2 regions of the Paenisporosarcina sp. P4_D4 genome follow, and region 2 is predicted to be linked to the other one. Evidence: riboswitches for the same ligand, from Rfam matches in the RefSeq annotation. Region 2 holds a riboswitch; the other holds the start of a gene.
The links. Region 2 has a riboswitch for cobalamin ahead of AC1DSL_RS00735 (ABC transporter substrate-binding protein). Riboswitches for the same ligand answer to the same signal wherever they lie in the genome.
Positions count from the first base shown of each region.

Region 1: linked by a shared signal. The riboswitch ahead of AC1DSL_RS09730 (DUF4430 domain-containing protein) and the one ahead of AC1DSL_RS00735 (ABC transporter substrate-binding protein) in region 2 are both predicted to bind cobalamin.

Region 1 is NZ_JBFUIO010000034.1:1,490-10,666, reverse strand. It holds gene AC1DSL_RS09745 (ABC transporter ATP-binding protein) at 1-1,342, opposite strand, end outside; gene AC1DSL_RS09740 (energy-coupling factor transporter transmembrane component T) at 1,324-2,202, opposite strand; gene AC1DSL_RS09735 (DUF4430 domain-containing protein) at 2,283-3,152, opposite strand; gene AC1DSL_RS09730 (DUF4430 domain-containing protein) at 3,295-6,900, opposite strand; cobalamin riboswitch at 7,086-7,275, opposite strand; gene AC1DSL_RS09725 (hypothetical protein) at 7,772-8,263, opposite strand; gene AC1DSL_RS09720 (YrvL family regulatory protein) at 8,358-8,810, opposite strand.
Region 2 is NZ_JBFUIO010000001.1:143,513-152,689, forward strand. It holds gene speB (agmatinase) at 1-114, shown strand, start outside; gene AC1DSL_RS00720 (diguanylate cyclase) at 322-1,413, opposite strand; gene AC1DSL_RS00725 (YwiB family protein) at 1,748-2,170, shown strand; gene argS (arginine--tRNA ligase) at 2,167-3,834, shown strand; cobalamin riboswitch at 4,110-4,298, shown strand; gene AC1DSL_RS00735 (ABC transporter substrate-binding protein) at 4,438-5,406, shown strand; gene AC1DSL_RS00740 (FecCD family ABC transporter permease) at 5,399-6,394, shown strand; gene AC1DSL_RS00745 (adenosylcobinamide amidohydrolase) at 6,397-7,863, shown strand; gene cbiB (adenosylcobinamide-phosphate synthase CbiB) at 7,866-8,822, shown strand; gene AC1DSL_RS00755 (pyridoxal phosphate-dependent aminotransferase) at 8,809-9,177, shown strand, end outside.

The sequences.
Region 1 (9,177 bases), on a different contig from region 2:
GCATGCAGGCAAGTGCCGCCCTTTGTATTTCTCCGCCTGAGCAATCATACGGATGGCGATCCCGCAGATGTGTAATATTGAATGCCTTCATCAATTCCTCCATTTTGGCAGTGCCGTTTTTCACATCGTGTCGCACGACCGCTTCTTCAAATTCCTTCACAATGGTATCATGGACGAAATAGGTCCGTGGATTTTGGGGAAGGTAGGCCATTCTTTCATACAGTTTCCTGCCCTTCAGCTTACTTACTTCCATTCCTTCATAGCATACTGTTCCCCGTTTCGGCTTGATGCTTCCAATGCACGCCTTCATAACAGTGGATTTTCCTGAACCGTTCCCTCCGACCAATGCAAAGAATTCCCCTTTGAAAATATCCAGCGAAAGACTTTTCAAGATCATCAATCCTTTTTTCTCGTATTGGAAATATACATCCTTCATTTCCAGTACCCGCTGCCTCCCAGTTCCCTCAGTGGCATCGGCATCCGCAACTTCAAGTGCAGGATATACCGGCAGTGTTCGGATCCACTCTTTGCTTTCCTTCACGTTCAATGGTATGCCATCCAGTCTTGGCCAAACTTCTTTTTCCATATAAAGCCTAGATATTGAAGGGACATAAGGGATGAATCGTTCGTCTCCCCGCGCGTACAGTTCGGTGATGACCGCTTTGCTGTTTCCATCATAAACGATTTTCCCATCCTCCATCATGAGTACCCGATCCGCAACCCCGAACAGTTCTTCCAACCGATGTTCGACAAGAATGACCGTCATGCCCATTTCCTTGTTCAGCCTTTCCAGAATGAGAATCAACTCTTTGGCCGCAATTGGATCAAGCTGGGAAGTCGGTTCATCCAGCAGCAGCACCTTGGGCTTCAATAACAGAACGGAAAGCAAATTCAGCATCTGCTTCTGGCCACCGGATAGTTCCGATGGCTTCAATCTCAGCAATCCTTCCACTCCAAAAAAATGGACCATCTCTGCAACCCTTTTGCGCATTTCGAAATTCGAGTAGCCCAGATTTTCCAAGCCGAACACAATTTCCTGCATCACTTCATCCATGACGATTTGATTGTCGGGATCTTGAAAAACAAGGCCAATTTGTTCAATCAATAACCTCTCTTCCCAGTCCTCCAAACGCTTTCCTTCGTAATAGATTTCCCCTTTCCTCCTGCCTGCAGGGGCAAGCTCTTTTTTCAAAAGACGCAGCAATGTCGTCTTGCCGCAGCCGCTCGGGCCGCATAGCACTACAAATTCCCCTTCCCTCACACTTAAATGGATATCCTTCAGTGCTTTCCATTCCATGTCGGGAAAGCCGAATGTCATTTCTTCTATACGGAAAATTTCCACTTCAATTGTTCTCTCCCTTCAACGAGCAATGGAAATGATACCAATAACATCATACAAATAAGCAGGACCCAATCCAGGAAATAAAGGTGCAATGTCCCCAGAGCTGGATAGATAATGATTTTGCCGTACCCAAGCATCCCGCCTGTTACACATAGCGCAAAAAGAGCAGTCATTGTCACGAGCCACCCCTTATCCCGTTTGTTCATTCTGTAGGGAATATAAGGATTCCGCTTGCCCGTCCCGTATCCCCTCGCCTTCATTGAATCCGCCGTGTCCAATGATTCTTGCAAGGACCATGTCAACAAAATCTGCAGCATGGTCATCCCATTTCCCGCTCGCTCCCATATGGTTCCTGTCGAGGCTGTCGTCCCTTTGATGCGCTGCACGTCGCTTATTTCATCCAGCCTTCTTTTCAAAAGGGGGACGAAGCGGATGGCCAGCATGGTCAAAAAGGCGGTTCTTGGCAAGAATGAAGAAAAAACGAACAGAAATTTATTGCCGTTCAAAATGATGTTGAATGAAATGAACATCAGCAGGATCATGACAATCGACTGCGCCATTACGACACCGTACATCGTGGCTTCCAGGGTAACCTGCTTCCCTCGAAAGTAGAAGAAAATGTGCGTACCCCTTGAATTCAACAATGGATTCAAGACAATAATGGCAACGCTCATCCAGACGAGTGATGGAATCCATTTCCTGAGCGCTTTGCCGCCGCCATGGGCAAGATTGGCCCCAAACAGCAACAAGCACGCCACAAGCAGAAATGCTGGATGATTGAAATACATGGCGAGAAAGCCGACACATAAATAATAGAAGAAAACCACGAATGGGTGGCAGCTGCGAAAGCCACTTTCCATATTTGTACACCTTCTTTCATTTAACGTTTCTCATGCAGAAAACCGGCCGCATTGCACTGGCCGGTTTTCGCTTGGCTAAATTAACGGCGAAAAGGTTTCAGGTCGGCTTTCAGGTCCTCCCCAAGACTGGTCGTATAGAGCCATTCGACACGATCATCCACCATTAACGGGACCGTGCCTGCCCCACGATCAGGAAATACCCCATTTACACGGTACATCCAGCCGCTCCCCTGTCCACGATCAAATTCATAGACATTGGCGATACCTTCCACGTATGCACTGGCGCCTTTCCCGCCACGGTAATCCATTTGGATTTTATGTTTTTTCGTGATTTGGATCAATGCGTCCAGTACGGTATCCCCTTCCTTGAATTCCATCTTTACAGGAGTCAGAGGGACCTCACTTGACGAGATGACGATTGAGAAGACGATTGTGGATGCTTGCTCTTCAGGTTCCTTTTCTTTTTCAGCCGGGCTTTCCACAGGGGGTGCCGGTGGCTTGGAAGGGACCTGTACGGGTGCTGCCGTTTTTGGGAGATTGCCGGAAGTGGCGTTTGAAGGTTGCTTGCCACCTTCCCCTAAAGGCCCTGACGTATGATTTTCGGCTTTTCCTGGCTTGTTTTCAGCCTGCTCCTTTGCATGAGTAGGCTGCTGCACTTCTTTCTTTGCCGACGCAACCGTTGTAACCTGCTCATTTTCCACCCGTACCTTGGTTTCTCCTGCTTTTTCTTGCTCTTCCTTGCGGGAATCCGTTATTGATTCTTCAGAGATTCCCTCGTTCTCTTCTACGGGTTCCTGTTCCGTCAGCTCCTCGCTTGCATCCGTTTCCTGGCTGCTCTGCGGTTTTTCCAGCCCTGTCGGTTTCTGCAGTGACGATCCGCATGCGCCCAGCAAAAGAACCAATACAAAAGCGGCGGCCAAATTTGCGAAGATCTTCACATGGTTCCTCAACGATAGTCCCCCTTTACTAACATTCTTTGAATTGAATGTCCTCCATATTGCAGACATTCCAGCACCTTATTGGAGGAATGCTGGACCGTCCTTGAAATACGATATTTAATGTGAACACTTGATAAAATGAACGCGACACTGTTTATTTCTTGTTGTTCAGTGAACGGGAAAGGAACACGGCAAAATGCGCGCGGGAGACAGACCCTTTAGGATCGAAATTTCCGTTCCCATTCCCAAGCGTGATACCATTTTGATATAAAATTTCTGCATCTTTCCGGTGTGCATCCGACACACTGTCCAGATCAGCCAATTTCACTTTTTCATTTGTGGCTTTCAATCCAAAAGCTCGGACAAGCACTGAAGCCATTTGTTCACGATTCAGTTTTTCACCAGCACCGAAAGTTTCCCCGATCCCCTGACCTCTGAAAATGCCTGCCGCTTTCGTAGCATGTGCGGCCTCATAGAATACGCTGGATTTGGCTACATCCTTGAATCCTGCCGGCGACTCCGGAGCTTTCAAATCCAGTGCTCTGGCAAATAAAATCGCCGCTTCCCCTCGGTTCAATTCTAGGTTTGGCTTGAACGTCCCATCCAAGAAGCCAGCAATTACACCTTTTTCAGCAAGCTCCTGTATTTCTTTTTCCCCAAAAGATCCTTTCTTGACATCCGGGAATGAAAGATTCGGGGTCGATGCCTTTACGTCTCCCATATCATACAGGCCGGTTTTGCCAGTTTTGAGACGGTCATAGGCGACCAAAGCCATCATCCCTTGCTGGGTGGCCATGTAGTTGCTTCCCGAGCCTATCGTATGGGAAATCCCCCCGTCCTTATTGACAAAGGATTGAAGTGCTGAAAGCAAATCGCCCTTCTCTTTCTTGAATCGATTGTCTTCCAAGTCAATTCCAAGACTCGACAGCGCAATGATCACTTGTGAAACGCTTTCGCTGTTGACTGATCCCGCCGACTGGAATCCACCTTCAGCCAGTTGTTGCTTGGACAGCCAATCCAATCCTTTATCTGTTGCAGCCTTCGCTTCTTTGTTTTGTTGGTATTTCGCTAGGGCCTGTAGCGCCATGGCAGTCATATCGATATCACTTGCAGCTCCATCCGCCAGCGGGAAGCCACCATCGCCGTTCTGTTTCGCAAGCAGCCAGTCCACCAGCTTGGCTTTCGTCCATACCGCATTCGCAGGAACTTCATATTTTTTCGAGTCCAAGGCAAGCAATGCGAAAATGACACCGTTTGTCCCTTGCATCGTCATGCGTTCATTGTTGTAGATTTTTTCAATGAAGTCATATCCCGCGATATTTCTCGGATTTTTCCCGATCGAGGTGATGGCCAACGCCATCCGCTCATAATCGGTGACTTTCCTGAACTCTCCTTTTTCCGCCTTTACATAGCTCTCGAACGCAGCGTAGTAAGAAGCTGGAACTTTTTGAGCAGCCCTTGCCAAACCAAGTACATCCCAATCGATGAAGTGATCATATTTGGTGAAATCACGGTTTTTTCCGATCCATCCTGCTGCATCGGCAATTGATTTTTGAATCTCGATCTGGTTGTTTCCATCGCTATTGCCGCTTCCGGGACTGCTTCCCCCTCCGGTACCCGGGATTGTTCCTTGTCCAAGATCAAGCCCAAGGTCCTTCGTATATTGCCAGCGGAGGACATCCCCGTCTTTCAGCACATAGTTCCCTGCACTGTATTCCGGGAAATTCCCGTTGACCGAATACATCCAGCCACTTTGCGAACCATGGTCAAACTCTCCAAGACCTTCTATCGCCTGAACGTAAAGCCCTGCCCCGGATCCAATATAATCAATGGATACCCCTTTTTGATCGGCCACTCTTTTCAATAATGTGAACGCAGTATCCCCATTTTGCAGCGCCACTCCCATAGGCACGATGATATCTCCGAGACCAATCGTGCGCTTCTCGACGGACAGTGTGACCGTTTTGTCCGACGGGATGGCACCGCTGTCGGGATCTTCCTCAATGATGATTTTTTTTGCTTGGCGCAGGAGCCTTGGATAACTGCCGTCAATGTCTTTTGTGACCTTCAGCTCATACGTCCCGACCCTTGCTTTTTCACCTGGAATGCGTGCGACCCCGTTGCCATCCGTTTTGTATGTCTTTCCGTCGAATTGGATGGCCGCGTCTTTGATCTTCGCTATCTCGTTCTCTTTTTCCAGTTCCCAGGAGCTGTTGTATACATCGTATTCTGCCGTAACCGTCACTTCAATTTCATCGCCTTCAAGTAATTTCGGCGCAATTGAAATGGTTGGGCGGAGGGTCAATTCCTCCACTTCATCGGCTATATCGATATCTTGGTAAATGTCCCCGACGTTCCCGTAAAACCAGACGATTTCATCTCCGTCTTCAATCGGGTACTCTCCGACAGACACACCCGGATAGTCATCATTCACTATATACTGCCAGCCATCCCAGGCCCCGAACGTCGCTTGTTCCTCTGGCCCTATTTTGGCAATATAGGAACTCGATCCTTCAAACGGGATGCTTGCTTCGGCAAGCGCCTGCTCCGTCGCATCGAAAGCATCGGCGGCTTCCATGAATGTCTCCACTTGGACATCTTTATTCATGAGTAGCGTATCGTTGATTCCTTCCACTCTTACCGAGACATTCGTTTGCTTGTCCAGTTCTTGCTCCTTGTAGTCTTTCAGCCGCACGAAAGTCGACTTTCCTGCAACGGCATCAGAGATGGCAAGCAATCCTTGCTCGGTTGCCATCTGCCAGGAGCCCAAAGTGTTCTCCTGCCAAGTAAATCTGCCATCAGCCATTTGATAGCGGTCCACAAATCGTTCAATCAGGTTGACCGATCCGAGCTGCGTCGTTTCCATGGTCCACTTTTCCGAGAAGAGGTCCTCGCCTACCGCCGCCAAGCCATTGATGATAGGCGCGACGCTATTGGAGTTTTCCCCGAACATCTGCCCCATGACTTCGCCCGTGGCTTTGTTCCGGTTGTCATGTATCCCTTGGACCGCCTTGTCGACAGCGGCTTTCACATCCGGCCGGTCCAAATGTGGGGCTAGGGCGATCAGTATCCACCCTGTCACATCGGAATCGCCAAAGTATCCTGTCGTGGGATTTTGCTTACTCAATATATATTGGATATGTTTATCCTGGTCATACTCCGCTTCCATCAGATCAAGCGCGACCATTGCCCAAGGCTCTCCCCAAATGGTAAAGAAAGATCCGTTCTCTTTCTGCTTCGCAACTAAATCATGCACAATGTCCCGTGTCCCGAATTTATATGGGTTTTTGCCCAAAACGATGGAACCGATAACAATTCCTGCATCCTCGTTCGAGGAAGTAGTCACCTTTTCCTTACCGACGGTCCAATAGGACGCTGGATTCCATGGGGAAGCATTTTCTTTCCATGGAACGTCGTTTTCCAAGTCCGTCCCTACACCCCATAAAGCGGACATCAGCCAATAATTGCTGTGTGAAGTCCCTTTGGAATAGTCAGGGGGGTTCTGTATGTAGTAGTTTTTCGTTTTCTCGATTGCTTGTTCCACTTTTGCTCTTATCTCGGCGCTACGGTCGATTTGTGTCGACTGCGTTTGTGTATTAATTTGCCCTTCGGCAAGCTGGCCTCTCGTCTCCTGAGGCAGCGAAGCATTTCCGCTTTCCCCTATGGCTCCTGCCTGGATCGGTGAAATCAAGGACCCGAGCATAATCAATGCCAATAATGCAGGAAGAAGGCGTCGCAATTTCTGTTTGTAGGTAGTCAAGTGATGATTCTCCATTTCTCATAGAATTTTTGATTAACGTGTTGTTGCGGTTCCGTGAAATCCTCCCCTTTTCGAAATCAAACAAAAAAAGCGCTTACCCCCGGAAGAAAGGTAAGAGCCTTTGTATTCTCACAAATTCAAAAAGAAATTCAATGATCCACAATGCAACCTTTTCCCGGAAGGTATTCTACATCTATATTTAGGCAAGTCTCCTGACTTATGAGGTTGGTACGTTTCTTCCGCCTTCCCAGTTTTTCAACTAGTGGCTCATGGAAGTCACTCCCTCAATTACAGTGGCCGGACCGTCCAGGATTTTAACCTGGTTCCTTTTTAATCTTTACCCGCAAGTAAAGAACCAAAATATATAACTATTCAATTATTAAATCGCTTTCATTATAGTTTAATGGAAATAGAATTACAATAATTGAATTGGTAAAGTTTGCCTACAAGAAATGGATGATTTTTTATATAGAGATAAAGTGGGGGTTATCGCTCCTACGATTAAAAAGTCTCCAGAACTCATCATCCTCTTCTGAAGTGTCTGGGAATAATTCCAATATATAACTTTTTGATAAATAGACCTTTAGCCCACCTACTTCATCTGAGTCAATGATTTCAACAATCAAATGTTCTTTTCCTAAAATATCCTGCGATACGTTGGTAGTACCATTAGTTCAAAAATGCTTCTTATTAATTTGGTAAATTAATCCTCTTATTGAACTTACCTGCCTCGTTTGTTCAATAAGAAAAAGCTGCCTAAGCAGCACGAGGATCTTCAACTAAAGCACCCTTTAGATCAATAAGTTCAACAAAAAGTAGAATTAATCCTTCTTGGATTAACTGCTCCGAGTTGAATTATATAAATGCATTGTCAGTCACAAGGGAAAATTAAGTCTCCTAAATCATCAGGCTCCTTTTCTGTAATTTTTGTTGTTATAACAGCTCCGGTTGTTATAGAAATGAATGATTCCTCTAATTCAAAAACAATAGAAGTTAAGATTTCACTTTTCTCATCTTTAAATCCGTATCCACTAACTTTCTTAATTTTGTTTTGTTCGACAGAAAAACTAGAACTCATTAGTAGATGTTGATTGGGGGCAATTTCTGGCTCATACCTATATTCAATTGGTTCTGGTGTTTCCTGTTCTTCAATAATGAGAAAGTCATCTCCTATTTCGTCTTCGAACCAATCTATTTTCCAATACCAGAATTCAAGGGAATGTGGGTTTTTTATCTTTAAAATAAGTAGGACAGAATTAATAACTAAGAATTTATTGTATTGGTATACATTAAGTTGATTTGCATAAATACCAGTCAATAAACAACCCTGTACCAACTTTAAGCTTTGCCAATCTATTTTCATTTCTGTTCATCTCCCTTTTCTTCCTTCTTCAACTAACCTGCCCCGTTAGCACAAAAAGCGATTGCCTTTTTAAACAATCACACCATTATATTGATTAGCTATTAGAATTAAACTTTCTTTCTAATTCCTTAAATTCTTCGCTATTAATCATCTGAGGCTCTTTTTCATTCTTTTTTAATTTCGAACTGATAAGTCCTGTAATCAATGCAAATATTAGTGGACCTTGCCAAGTAATCGAAATATTCACCATAAAGATATCGAGTAATTTAATTAATGAAAAAGTCAGCCCTGTATCTAAAATAAATGACAACCACCCCTTACTTGATTGAATCATACCAACAGATTTTAAAGCTTTTGGTATTCCATCTTTAATAAAGGAGAGAGGTATTTCAAGGAATACGTACATAATAAAGAAAAATACTAAAGTACCAATTGAATTATATTGTAATCCGAGTAATCTCAAAAAGATGAATTCAAAAAAAGTAAGTACAAGTAAAATTATCAGTACAATTGACGCACAAATTACTATTGTTTTATTTTTATTCATATTAACCACCTCGTTTCAGTCAGGATACCTTTTGCTTTTATACAGATTAAATGTATATAAGTTCCGATTTAAATCAACAAACTTTCGTTTCAACCCTTGTTAAACTAAACTGCCACGTTAGTTGAATAAGAAAAGGGTTTTAACCCTTATTGAAGTAAAGCATCCGTTAGTAAAAAAAGAACGTTTCTTCATATTGAAGAAACGAATTTATTTTTCCGAATAAACCTATTGCAACAGCTGTGCCGTCTTCTGATTATTAAAATACCACCTATTTAGAATTCGTTGATCCAGCCATTAGTTACCGAAAAAATCTGTTGTGTATCTCTATTACGAATTTTGTACATGGTCATAAAAATAATCTATCCTT
Region 2 (9,177 bases):
AACGTCGTTGGCTTCGACTTAGTGGAAGTAGCGCCAATTTACGATTCATCTGAACAAACTGCAAACACTGCAAGCAAACTCATCCGTGAAATGCTTTTAGGCTGGGTAAAATAAATGCGTAAAGCGCCACTCTAGCTCGACTCCGACGTTGGAAGCAAAGTTTACTGTGTGCCAAGTAACTGCAGACACACCGGAAGGCTAAGTTCCTAGCCTCGTGTCGGAACGCCTTCATGACCCATCCTGTGGGCCTAAGCGGAGGTGCGAGCTGGCGCTTGGAGCTAGGCAATAATAAAAGCGTGATGCTCTCATTTCTGAGAAGCATCACGCTTTTTTATTTGTGAAATGAAAGACGCGATTACGTCCGTTCGCTTTCGCCTCATACATAGCTGAATCAGCAGCACTATAAAGTTCCTGAATCGTTGAGCCATTATCCGGATAGGAACTTACTCCCACGGACACCGTAATTGAAACTTCCAGGTTATCTGAAACGAGGAATGGGGTGTTTGCCACACAGGAGCGTATGCGTTCACCTAGATAAAGTCCCATTGCAGGAGGGGAATTAGCAATCAATACGGCAAATTGTTCGCCGCCATTTCGTGTGACGTATCCCTCATTTTCCGAAACGAGATCCTTCAGACGCTTGCCAAGTTCCCTTAATATTTCATCGCCCGCTGGATGACCGTAAATATCATTCACTTTTTTGAAAGAATCGATATCGATGGAAATCATGCTGAAAGGCTTGGTTGATTCTGTAATGTAAGAATGTGTCAGCTGATGGAATTTGCGATTATTATAAAGACCAGTCAGATAATCGGTCTCTGATAATAATTCAGTATGACGGATTTTCTTAAAATGCTCGTTTAATTCGATTAAAATGAACAGTACAGTAAAGAATGAAAAGGCGGAATAAATGATATAGTACAGGACTTCGTGAACGTTATTCAATGCTGGATACATGATATAGACGATTAAAAGAGCAGTTTGAGCAGTTGCATAATAAAAATAAAGATGAGCATTTCTAAATGTCATCCTATATTTAAAACTGAACGCCCCAATCACAATTCCCATGAGGATAACGTTCAATCCTGCAAGAATTCCAGTCGTAGTGAATTCCTCCATGATAAACATCCGTGTCACACCAATAATCAGTCCGCTGATGATAGGAGCAATCGGTCCGCCAAAAATTCCGGAAATCACAATTACTACGTGTCTTGCATCAAGTATAATCAAATCAGACAGATTGACAGCGGATTCCATCAAGATAAAACCAGCCAATCCAGCAATAATTCCAATGATATAAGGATGTGTTTTCGGGAAAGGGAAATTCGATCGCACAACATCTTGGAAGGGCCAATAGGACAAAACCGCGAAAGTGAATAAAATACAAAAGTTAATAAGTAATTCGAAAAGCATGACTTTTCCTCCGTGAGAAATTCTAGCGTTAGTATAACATACCTAAAAAAACGATTAAGTAAATTTTAACAAATTATTACAATAGCGATGTCCTTTAAAACGACATTTGAAATAAAGTATATAAATCACTTATAATAAAAAGGTTATAGAAAAGCGTAAAGCGCCGTTTTAGGTCGACGCCGGCGCTGGAAGGTCCGATGCGAAAGTTCACTTTCGCCTGAGGAACTGAAGCTTAGGTGCGGCCTGGCGCTTGAAGCTAGACATAGAAAAGCGTAAAAGACATTTCCTTGGTAAGGAAATTAAACAAAATCACAAGGAAGCGGGTGGACTTGTTATGAATACAAAAGTAAAAGTAAGGTTGAAAACGACCATCCGGCAACCTAATGAAGAACCGGAAATCTATGAATTATGGGCAACTGGCACTTTGATTGAAAAAGATGAGTCATCCTATTTAAAATATGCGGAAGTTCAAGATGACAAAGATGTGAACACCACTGTCAAAATGGGTGAAACCGAAGCCCTGGTACTGCGAAGCGGCGGAATTAATATGCGTCTCCCTTTTATTAAGGACTCAGAGCAGACAGGCAGTTACGATAGCGAATATGGCATGTTGATGGTGACAACCAATACACGGCAGATGACGTTTGAGCAAAATGAACACGACGGCCATTTTGTCGTTCAATATGATTTAGACGTGAGCGGGCAACCCGTTGGCGAATACACACTTGAATTTCATTACACGGAGGGATCGCAATGAACGCAGTAGAACAAGTTCAACAATCCATTAAAGAAGCATTACAGAAAGCTATATTGAAAGCCGAATTAACTGATTCGGAAGGAATGCCTGGCATTCATTTGGAATCCCCACGTGATAAAGCGAATGGCGATTATGCTACAAACATTGCGATGCAGCTGACGAAGCTTGCGAAGAAGCCACCTCGTGCTATTGCTGAAGCTATTTTGGAAAACCTTGATACAACTGGCACAGTTATCGAGAAAATCGAAATTGCCGGTCCAGGATTTATGAACATCTCAATTCGCAAAGATTACTTGGCGGACGTGGTGAAAGCTGTCTTGGAACAAGGTGCTGATTATGGCCGTTCAAAAGCTGGCGCTGGTGAAAAAATTCAAGTGGAGTTCGTTTCGGCGAATCCAACAGGTGATTTGCATTTAGGGCATGCCCGTGGTGCATCAGTCGGAGATTCATTATGTAATGTATTGGATTTTGCAGGCTATGACGTGTCACGTGAATACTATATCAATGACGCCGGGAACCAAATCAACAACTTGGCACATTCATTGGAAGCGCGCTACAAGCAAGCATTGGGTCAAGATGCTGACATGCCTGAAGATGGCTATCACGGTCAAGATATCATTGATATCGCAAAAGAGATGGCAAGCGAGCATGGCGATGCATTGCTTCAGAAATCTGCTGAAGAACGCTTTGCATTCTTCCGTTCACATGGTCTAAAAGTGGAACTTGCAAAACTTCAAAAAGATTTAGCCGATTTCCGAGTTAGCTTTGATGAGTGGTATTCAGAAACTTCTCTATACGAAAACGGCAAGATTGAAGTCGCTTTGGATAAATTACGTGCGAATGGTCACGTATTTGAAGAAGAAGGCGCAACTTGGTTCCGTTCGACAACATTTGGCGATGACAAAGACCGTGTGCTGATTAAAAACGACGGTTCATTCACTTACTTAACACCTGATGTTGCATATCATGAAGACAAAATTGCACGCGGTTTTGATAAATTAATCAACATTTGGGGAGCGGACCACCATGGTTACATCCCACGTATGAAAGCGGCAATCCAAGCACTTGGATATGATCGAGATACGCTTGAAGTAAGCATTATTCAAATGGTTCAATTGTATAAAGACGGCGAAAAAATGAAGATGAGTAAACGTACTGGTAAAGCGGTCACGATGCGTGAACTTGTTGAAGAAGTTGGTTTGGATGCCGTTCGTTACTTCTTCGCGATGCGTTCTGGCGATTCACATATGGACTTCGATTTAGATTTAGCTGTCTCACAATCAAATGAAAATCCTGTGTATTATGCACAGTATGCGCACGCGCGTATCAGCTCGATTTTACGTTCTGCTGAAGAGCAAGGATTCAGCGCTTCGAATGCTCAATTAGATTTATTAAAAGCTGAAAAAGAAATAGATGTTCTGAAGAAAGTGGGTGACTTCCCGCAAGTTGTGGCTGATGCAGCGAAAATCCGCTCACCACACCGCGTTGCGACATACATCCAAGAACTTGCAGCAACCTTCCATAGTTTCTACAATGCAGAAAAAGTATTGGATGCAACGAACGAAGACATGACACGTGCACGTCTAGCTCTTATTACGGCAGTCCGCACAACTATCGCAAATGCCCTACGTCTGATTGGTGTAAGCGCACCTGAAAAAATGTAATTTTAATAACCAAAGCCATTTCACTCGAAAGATGTGGAATGGCTTTTTTTGCGCCCGGCACCGCATGCAAATTTAACGAAATTCAGATAAGTGAATGCGAAATCTAGATAAACGTATTCGAATTCGAGATAAAGCCTCATGAAATGCAGATAACGCAACTTGAATTCCAGATATCCACCCGCGAAATGGTGAAATCTTCAATTTCACGCAATCCGAGTCACCCACAAAAACCTTCTCGACACCCATCAGAAATCCTGTATAATGAAAAATGAATTACATAGCCCCAACACGAAGGTGCTCTGCTTCAATCGCAGAGTTAAAAGGGAAGTCGGTTCAAATCCGACGCGGTCCCGCCACTGTATGTGAGAGGAGGCGCATCAAGTCACTGAAGCAAACTTAGCTTTGGGAAGACGCGCCAACCACTGATCACAAGCCATGAGACCTGCCTACGTGCGCAACACCCGCAACCCTACGAGGATAGGAATGGTGTGAATCAGCTCGTGCTCATTTTAGCAAAAGCCTAAATTCAACCAACCATCTTCCGACAAAAAGCGGAGGATTTTTTTGTGTCCAAAAACATAAACATCAAGGAGGAAATCAACAATGAAAAAGATTTGGCAATTATGGCTCGCAACTGCGCTTGCAGCGATATTATTAACAGCATGTGGGCAGGAAGAAGCAAAACCTGCAGACAGCAAAACACAAGATACAGAAATTGGACAAGAGGCTTCCCAATTTCCTCTAACAATTAAGGATGTCACTGATAATGAAATTACCTTGGAAGAAGCACCAAAAGCAATCGTTTCAATGATTCCAAGCAATACAGAAATTTTGTATGCTCTTGGCTTAGAAGAAGAAGTAGTGGGCGTTTCGGATTACGATAACTACCCAGAAGAAGTTGCTTCTAAAGAAAAAATTGGTGGACAAGAATTTAATGTAGAAAAAATTATTTCTTTAAATCCAGATTTAGTACTTGCACATGAATCAGGTCTCGGAGTAGGTGAGGCTGGAATTAAACAATTGCGTGATGCAGGGTTAAACGTGTATGTTGTGAAATCTGCAGTAAGTTTTGATGAAGTGTATGACACGATGGCTACTATTGGCCAAGCGACAGGTAAGATTAAAGAAGCTGAAGAAATGGTACAAACAATGAAGGATGAAGTAGCAACGATTCAAGAAAAGGCTTCAACCATTGAAACGAAGAAAAAAGTATTTGCGGAAATATCTCCAGCTCCAGAAATTTATACAGCAGGTAAAAACACATTTATGAACGAAATGATCGAAATATTGAACGCAGAAAATATTGCATCAGATCTAGAAGGTTGGATCATGATGGACCCTGAAGAAATTGTAAAGCGTAATCCGGATGTAATATTAACAACTTACGGAAACTATGTACCAGATGCAGCGGAGCAAGTTTTGGCTCGTGAAGGTTTTGGTACAGTTACAGCTGTGAAAAACAAGGCAGTAATGGATGTGGATGGTGATACGACAAGTCGTCAAGGTCCTCGTTTAACAGAAGGCTTATTAGAATTGGCAAAAGCAATTCATCCTGAGGTCTTCAGTGAATAAAACCTGGTTTGCCTATGTAGCTTCTGTATTCGTACTGATTGCTGCTGTGCTGGTTGGGGTAACGGCTGGATCGGTTTCGATTCCTGTGCAAGTCTTGTGGAATCCTGACATGGATGAAGCTGCATCAAACATACTTTGGAATATTCGCATACCTCGTGTTGTGCTAGCTGGTTTAGTTGGTGCATCACTTGCTATAGCGGGAGCAGCTTTCCAAGGATTGTTGAAAAATCCATTAGCGGATCCATATACGTTAGGAGTGTCGTCCGGTGCCTCAGTTGGCGCCGTGGTGACACTCTTTTTCGGAATTTCTGTACCCTTTCTAGGCTTGTTCACATTGCCAGTTTTCAGTATGCTCGGTGCTTTTTTAACTATGGTTACTGTTATGAGTTTTGCCAAGCTCATAGACCGCGCGATGAAGATGGAAACGATCATTCTCACAGGAATAATATTTAGTGCATTTTTGGGATCTGTCATCTCTCTTATGATTTCACTTTCAGGTGAAGAGCTCCGTCAAATTATTGGCTGGTTGCTTGGTAGTGTGTCAATGCGAGGTTGGCCCTATGTCACAATGGCATTACCGTTTATGACGATCGGTTTTTTACTATTATGGCTAAATCGACGCGAGCTTAATGCATTAGTTTTTGGCGAGGAACGTGCCATGCATTTAGGTGTAAATGTGAAACGACGTAAAATGATGATTTTAACAGGAGGTTCGATTTTAACTGGTGCTGCGGTATCGGTTTCTGGAACCATTGGCTTTGTTGGTCTCGTCGTTCCACATATGACACGTATGTTGTGGGGATCGGATCATCGTCATGTATTACCCTTATCATTTATAAATGGTGCGTCATTACTCATTATTTGTGACTTAGTGTCACGAACCATAATTTCACCGTCTGAGCTACCAATAGGCGTAATTACAGCCTTTATTGGTGCACCAGTGTTTGCGTTTATTTTTTGGAAACAACGAAGAAAGGTGGGTGCGTAATCATGCTAAAAGTCGAAGGATTAACAGGTGGTTATCACGACTCACCGGTTGTAAAAGACGTGTCTTTTCATGTTGTTAAAGGGGAAGTTCTTGGGATATTAGGTCCAAATGGGAGTGGAAAGTCGACCTTATTGAAAATCATTAGTGGTGTACTTCCTTTGAAAGCAGGTACGGTCAAATTAGGTAGCAAACCAATCGAAACATATACTACAAAAGAACTCGCTAAGCATATGGCTGTGTTACCTCAATTACACGGACATGCTTTTTCATATACAGTGCGAGACACGATTTCTCTTGGGAGATACCCTCATCAAAGTGGATTCTTTTCATCTTGGTCTGAGAAAGACGAGCAAGCAATTCAAGATGCAATGCAGCTAACCGACGTGAAAATGTATGAGCATGTTTATCTCGATCAACTTTCTGGAGGAGAACAACAACGTGTTTTTGTGGCGCAAGCACTTGCACAGCAAGCAAAAGTGTTATTACTAGACGAGCCAACTAACCATTTAGATATCGCACATCAACAACAATTGTTAGACACGATTAGAATGCAAGCCACTAAGAATGGATTAACAATCATCTCAGTATTTCATGACATAAATTTAGCTTCCTTGTATTGCGATCGGTTGTTATTAATGGAAGATGGCGAAGTGAAAATAATTGGTGAACCGCATGCGGTACTAAAACAAAAACAGCTAGAAAGTGTCTACAAAGCTCGGGTAAGAAGCCACCCACATCCAGAACAACCGAAACCACAAATTACATTATTGCCAAATTTGAGTGAATTGCAGGAAGAGCACATCATTAAGAAAGACCATTTTGCAGTGTCAAATGAGTATGTGGTCATGCAAGCAAACTTCCCATTAAAAACAGTATCATCAGCAGTTGTAAATCCGGGGTTTGGTTGGTACCGTACGTTTGTTAATCGTCATGTAAAAGCTGATTATGAATGTGACGATAGCACAAATGAGATGTTTGATTATCTGCAAGCACAAGGATTTCCGACAACAGATACAGTGGGAATGATGACGGCTGTTCAAACGAAACATGTGGTCATTGAAGAGTATGATGGAACTTTTGGATCCATTATCATTGCCGTTACAGCGGGCGTAGGAAATGCAGTGGATGTGTCAAAAGCATTTGAACGTGAAGATGAACCTTATGTAGGCACGATTAATACCTGGATAATTGTCAATGGGAAATTATCTGACGAAGCATTCATTCAAGCCATGATTACAGCGACAGAAGCAAAAACAAAAGCTCTTCAAAACGAAGATGTAAGAGACTCTATAACAAATACACTTGCAACTGGAACCTCCACGGACAGTTTACTTATAGCAGCTACTCAAAAAGGGGAACTTTTACCGTATGCTGGACCTATTACAGAGCTAGGGAAATGCATTGGGCGAGGCGTTTTTGAGTGTACTACACTAGCTATCAAACGTTATAAAGTAGCGAAAGGAATGTAAGTATGTCTGCTCATATCATCGCGCTTACTTTTGGCTTACTCCTTGATCGAATAATAGGCGATCCACCCAATTGGACACACCCGGTTCGATGGATTGGTAGATTAATAACAAAATTAACTACTTTGTTGAATAAAGGCCGTCATCGTAAAATCAAAGGTATAATCCTTTTGATATCGGTTGTTGCGGTTACATTCGCTAGCGTATTTGCCTTGGTGTTCACAGCATACGAGATTCACTTTGTTTTTGGAATCGTTGTTGAAAGTATTTTGTGTGCAATAGGGTTTGCCCAAAAAAGTTTGAAAGACGCAGCGATGTCCGTTTATAAACCACTAGTTAATGGTGACTTGAAAGAAGCTAGAATGAAACTATCATGGATTGTCGGTCGCGATACTGAAAAGTTATCCGAATCAGAAATTACACGAGCTGTGGTAGAAACTGTCTCAGAAAATACGAGTGACGGGATAACAGCTCCACTTTTCTTCGCATTTCTTTTCGGGGCACCTGGGCTTTGGTTATATAAAGCAGTGAATACCTTAGATTCGATGGTGGGTCATGAAAATGAGAAGTTTCAAGACTTTGGTTATGCTTCTGCCAAAATGGATGATGTGTTGAACTATATCCCGAGCAGAGTCACAGGCTATATCATCCTAACATGGACAAAAAATTTCAGTAAACAATCCCTTCGCACGAGATTAGCTAATTGGTGGAAAGATGCCAAAAAGCATCCAAGCCCAAATAGTGGGTACTTGGAAGCTGCGACTGCCTATCAACTTGGTGTGCAACTGGGAGGTCTTAATATGTATAAAGGAATTCCTTCTAATCGTCCACGTATGGGAATTTCAGAAAACCCGCTTCGAGCAATTCATATTTTATATACAATCCGTCAAATGCATATCGCTATATTTCTATTTTGGGTAATGATGATGGTTATCGGGGGTGTTTTAAGTGGCATTACCTAACCATGGTGCAAATCCACATCATCTATATAAAAGTTTGGGAATTAATCCTCCCGAACGAATGATAGACTTTAGTGAAAACGTCAATCCATTCGGTCCCCCTACCTCAATACAAACTGACTGGTATAAATTCCAACCGTTTATGATGGGGTATCCAGATCCACTTGGCGAACCTTTTCGAACAGCAATCGCTGAGTATCACAACATCTCGCCTTACTCCATTTTCGTTGCAAATGGAGCCGCAGAAATATTTTCATTGCTTGCACAAAGGTACAGAGGCAAACGAGCGATAATCGTTCACCCAACTTTCTCTGAATATGAAACGACTTTAAGAGCACGCGAAGTGGAAATTGTGAAC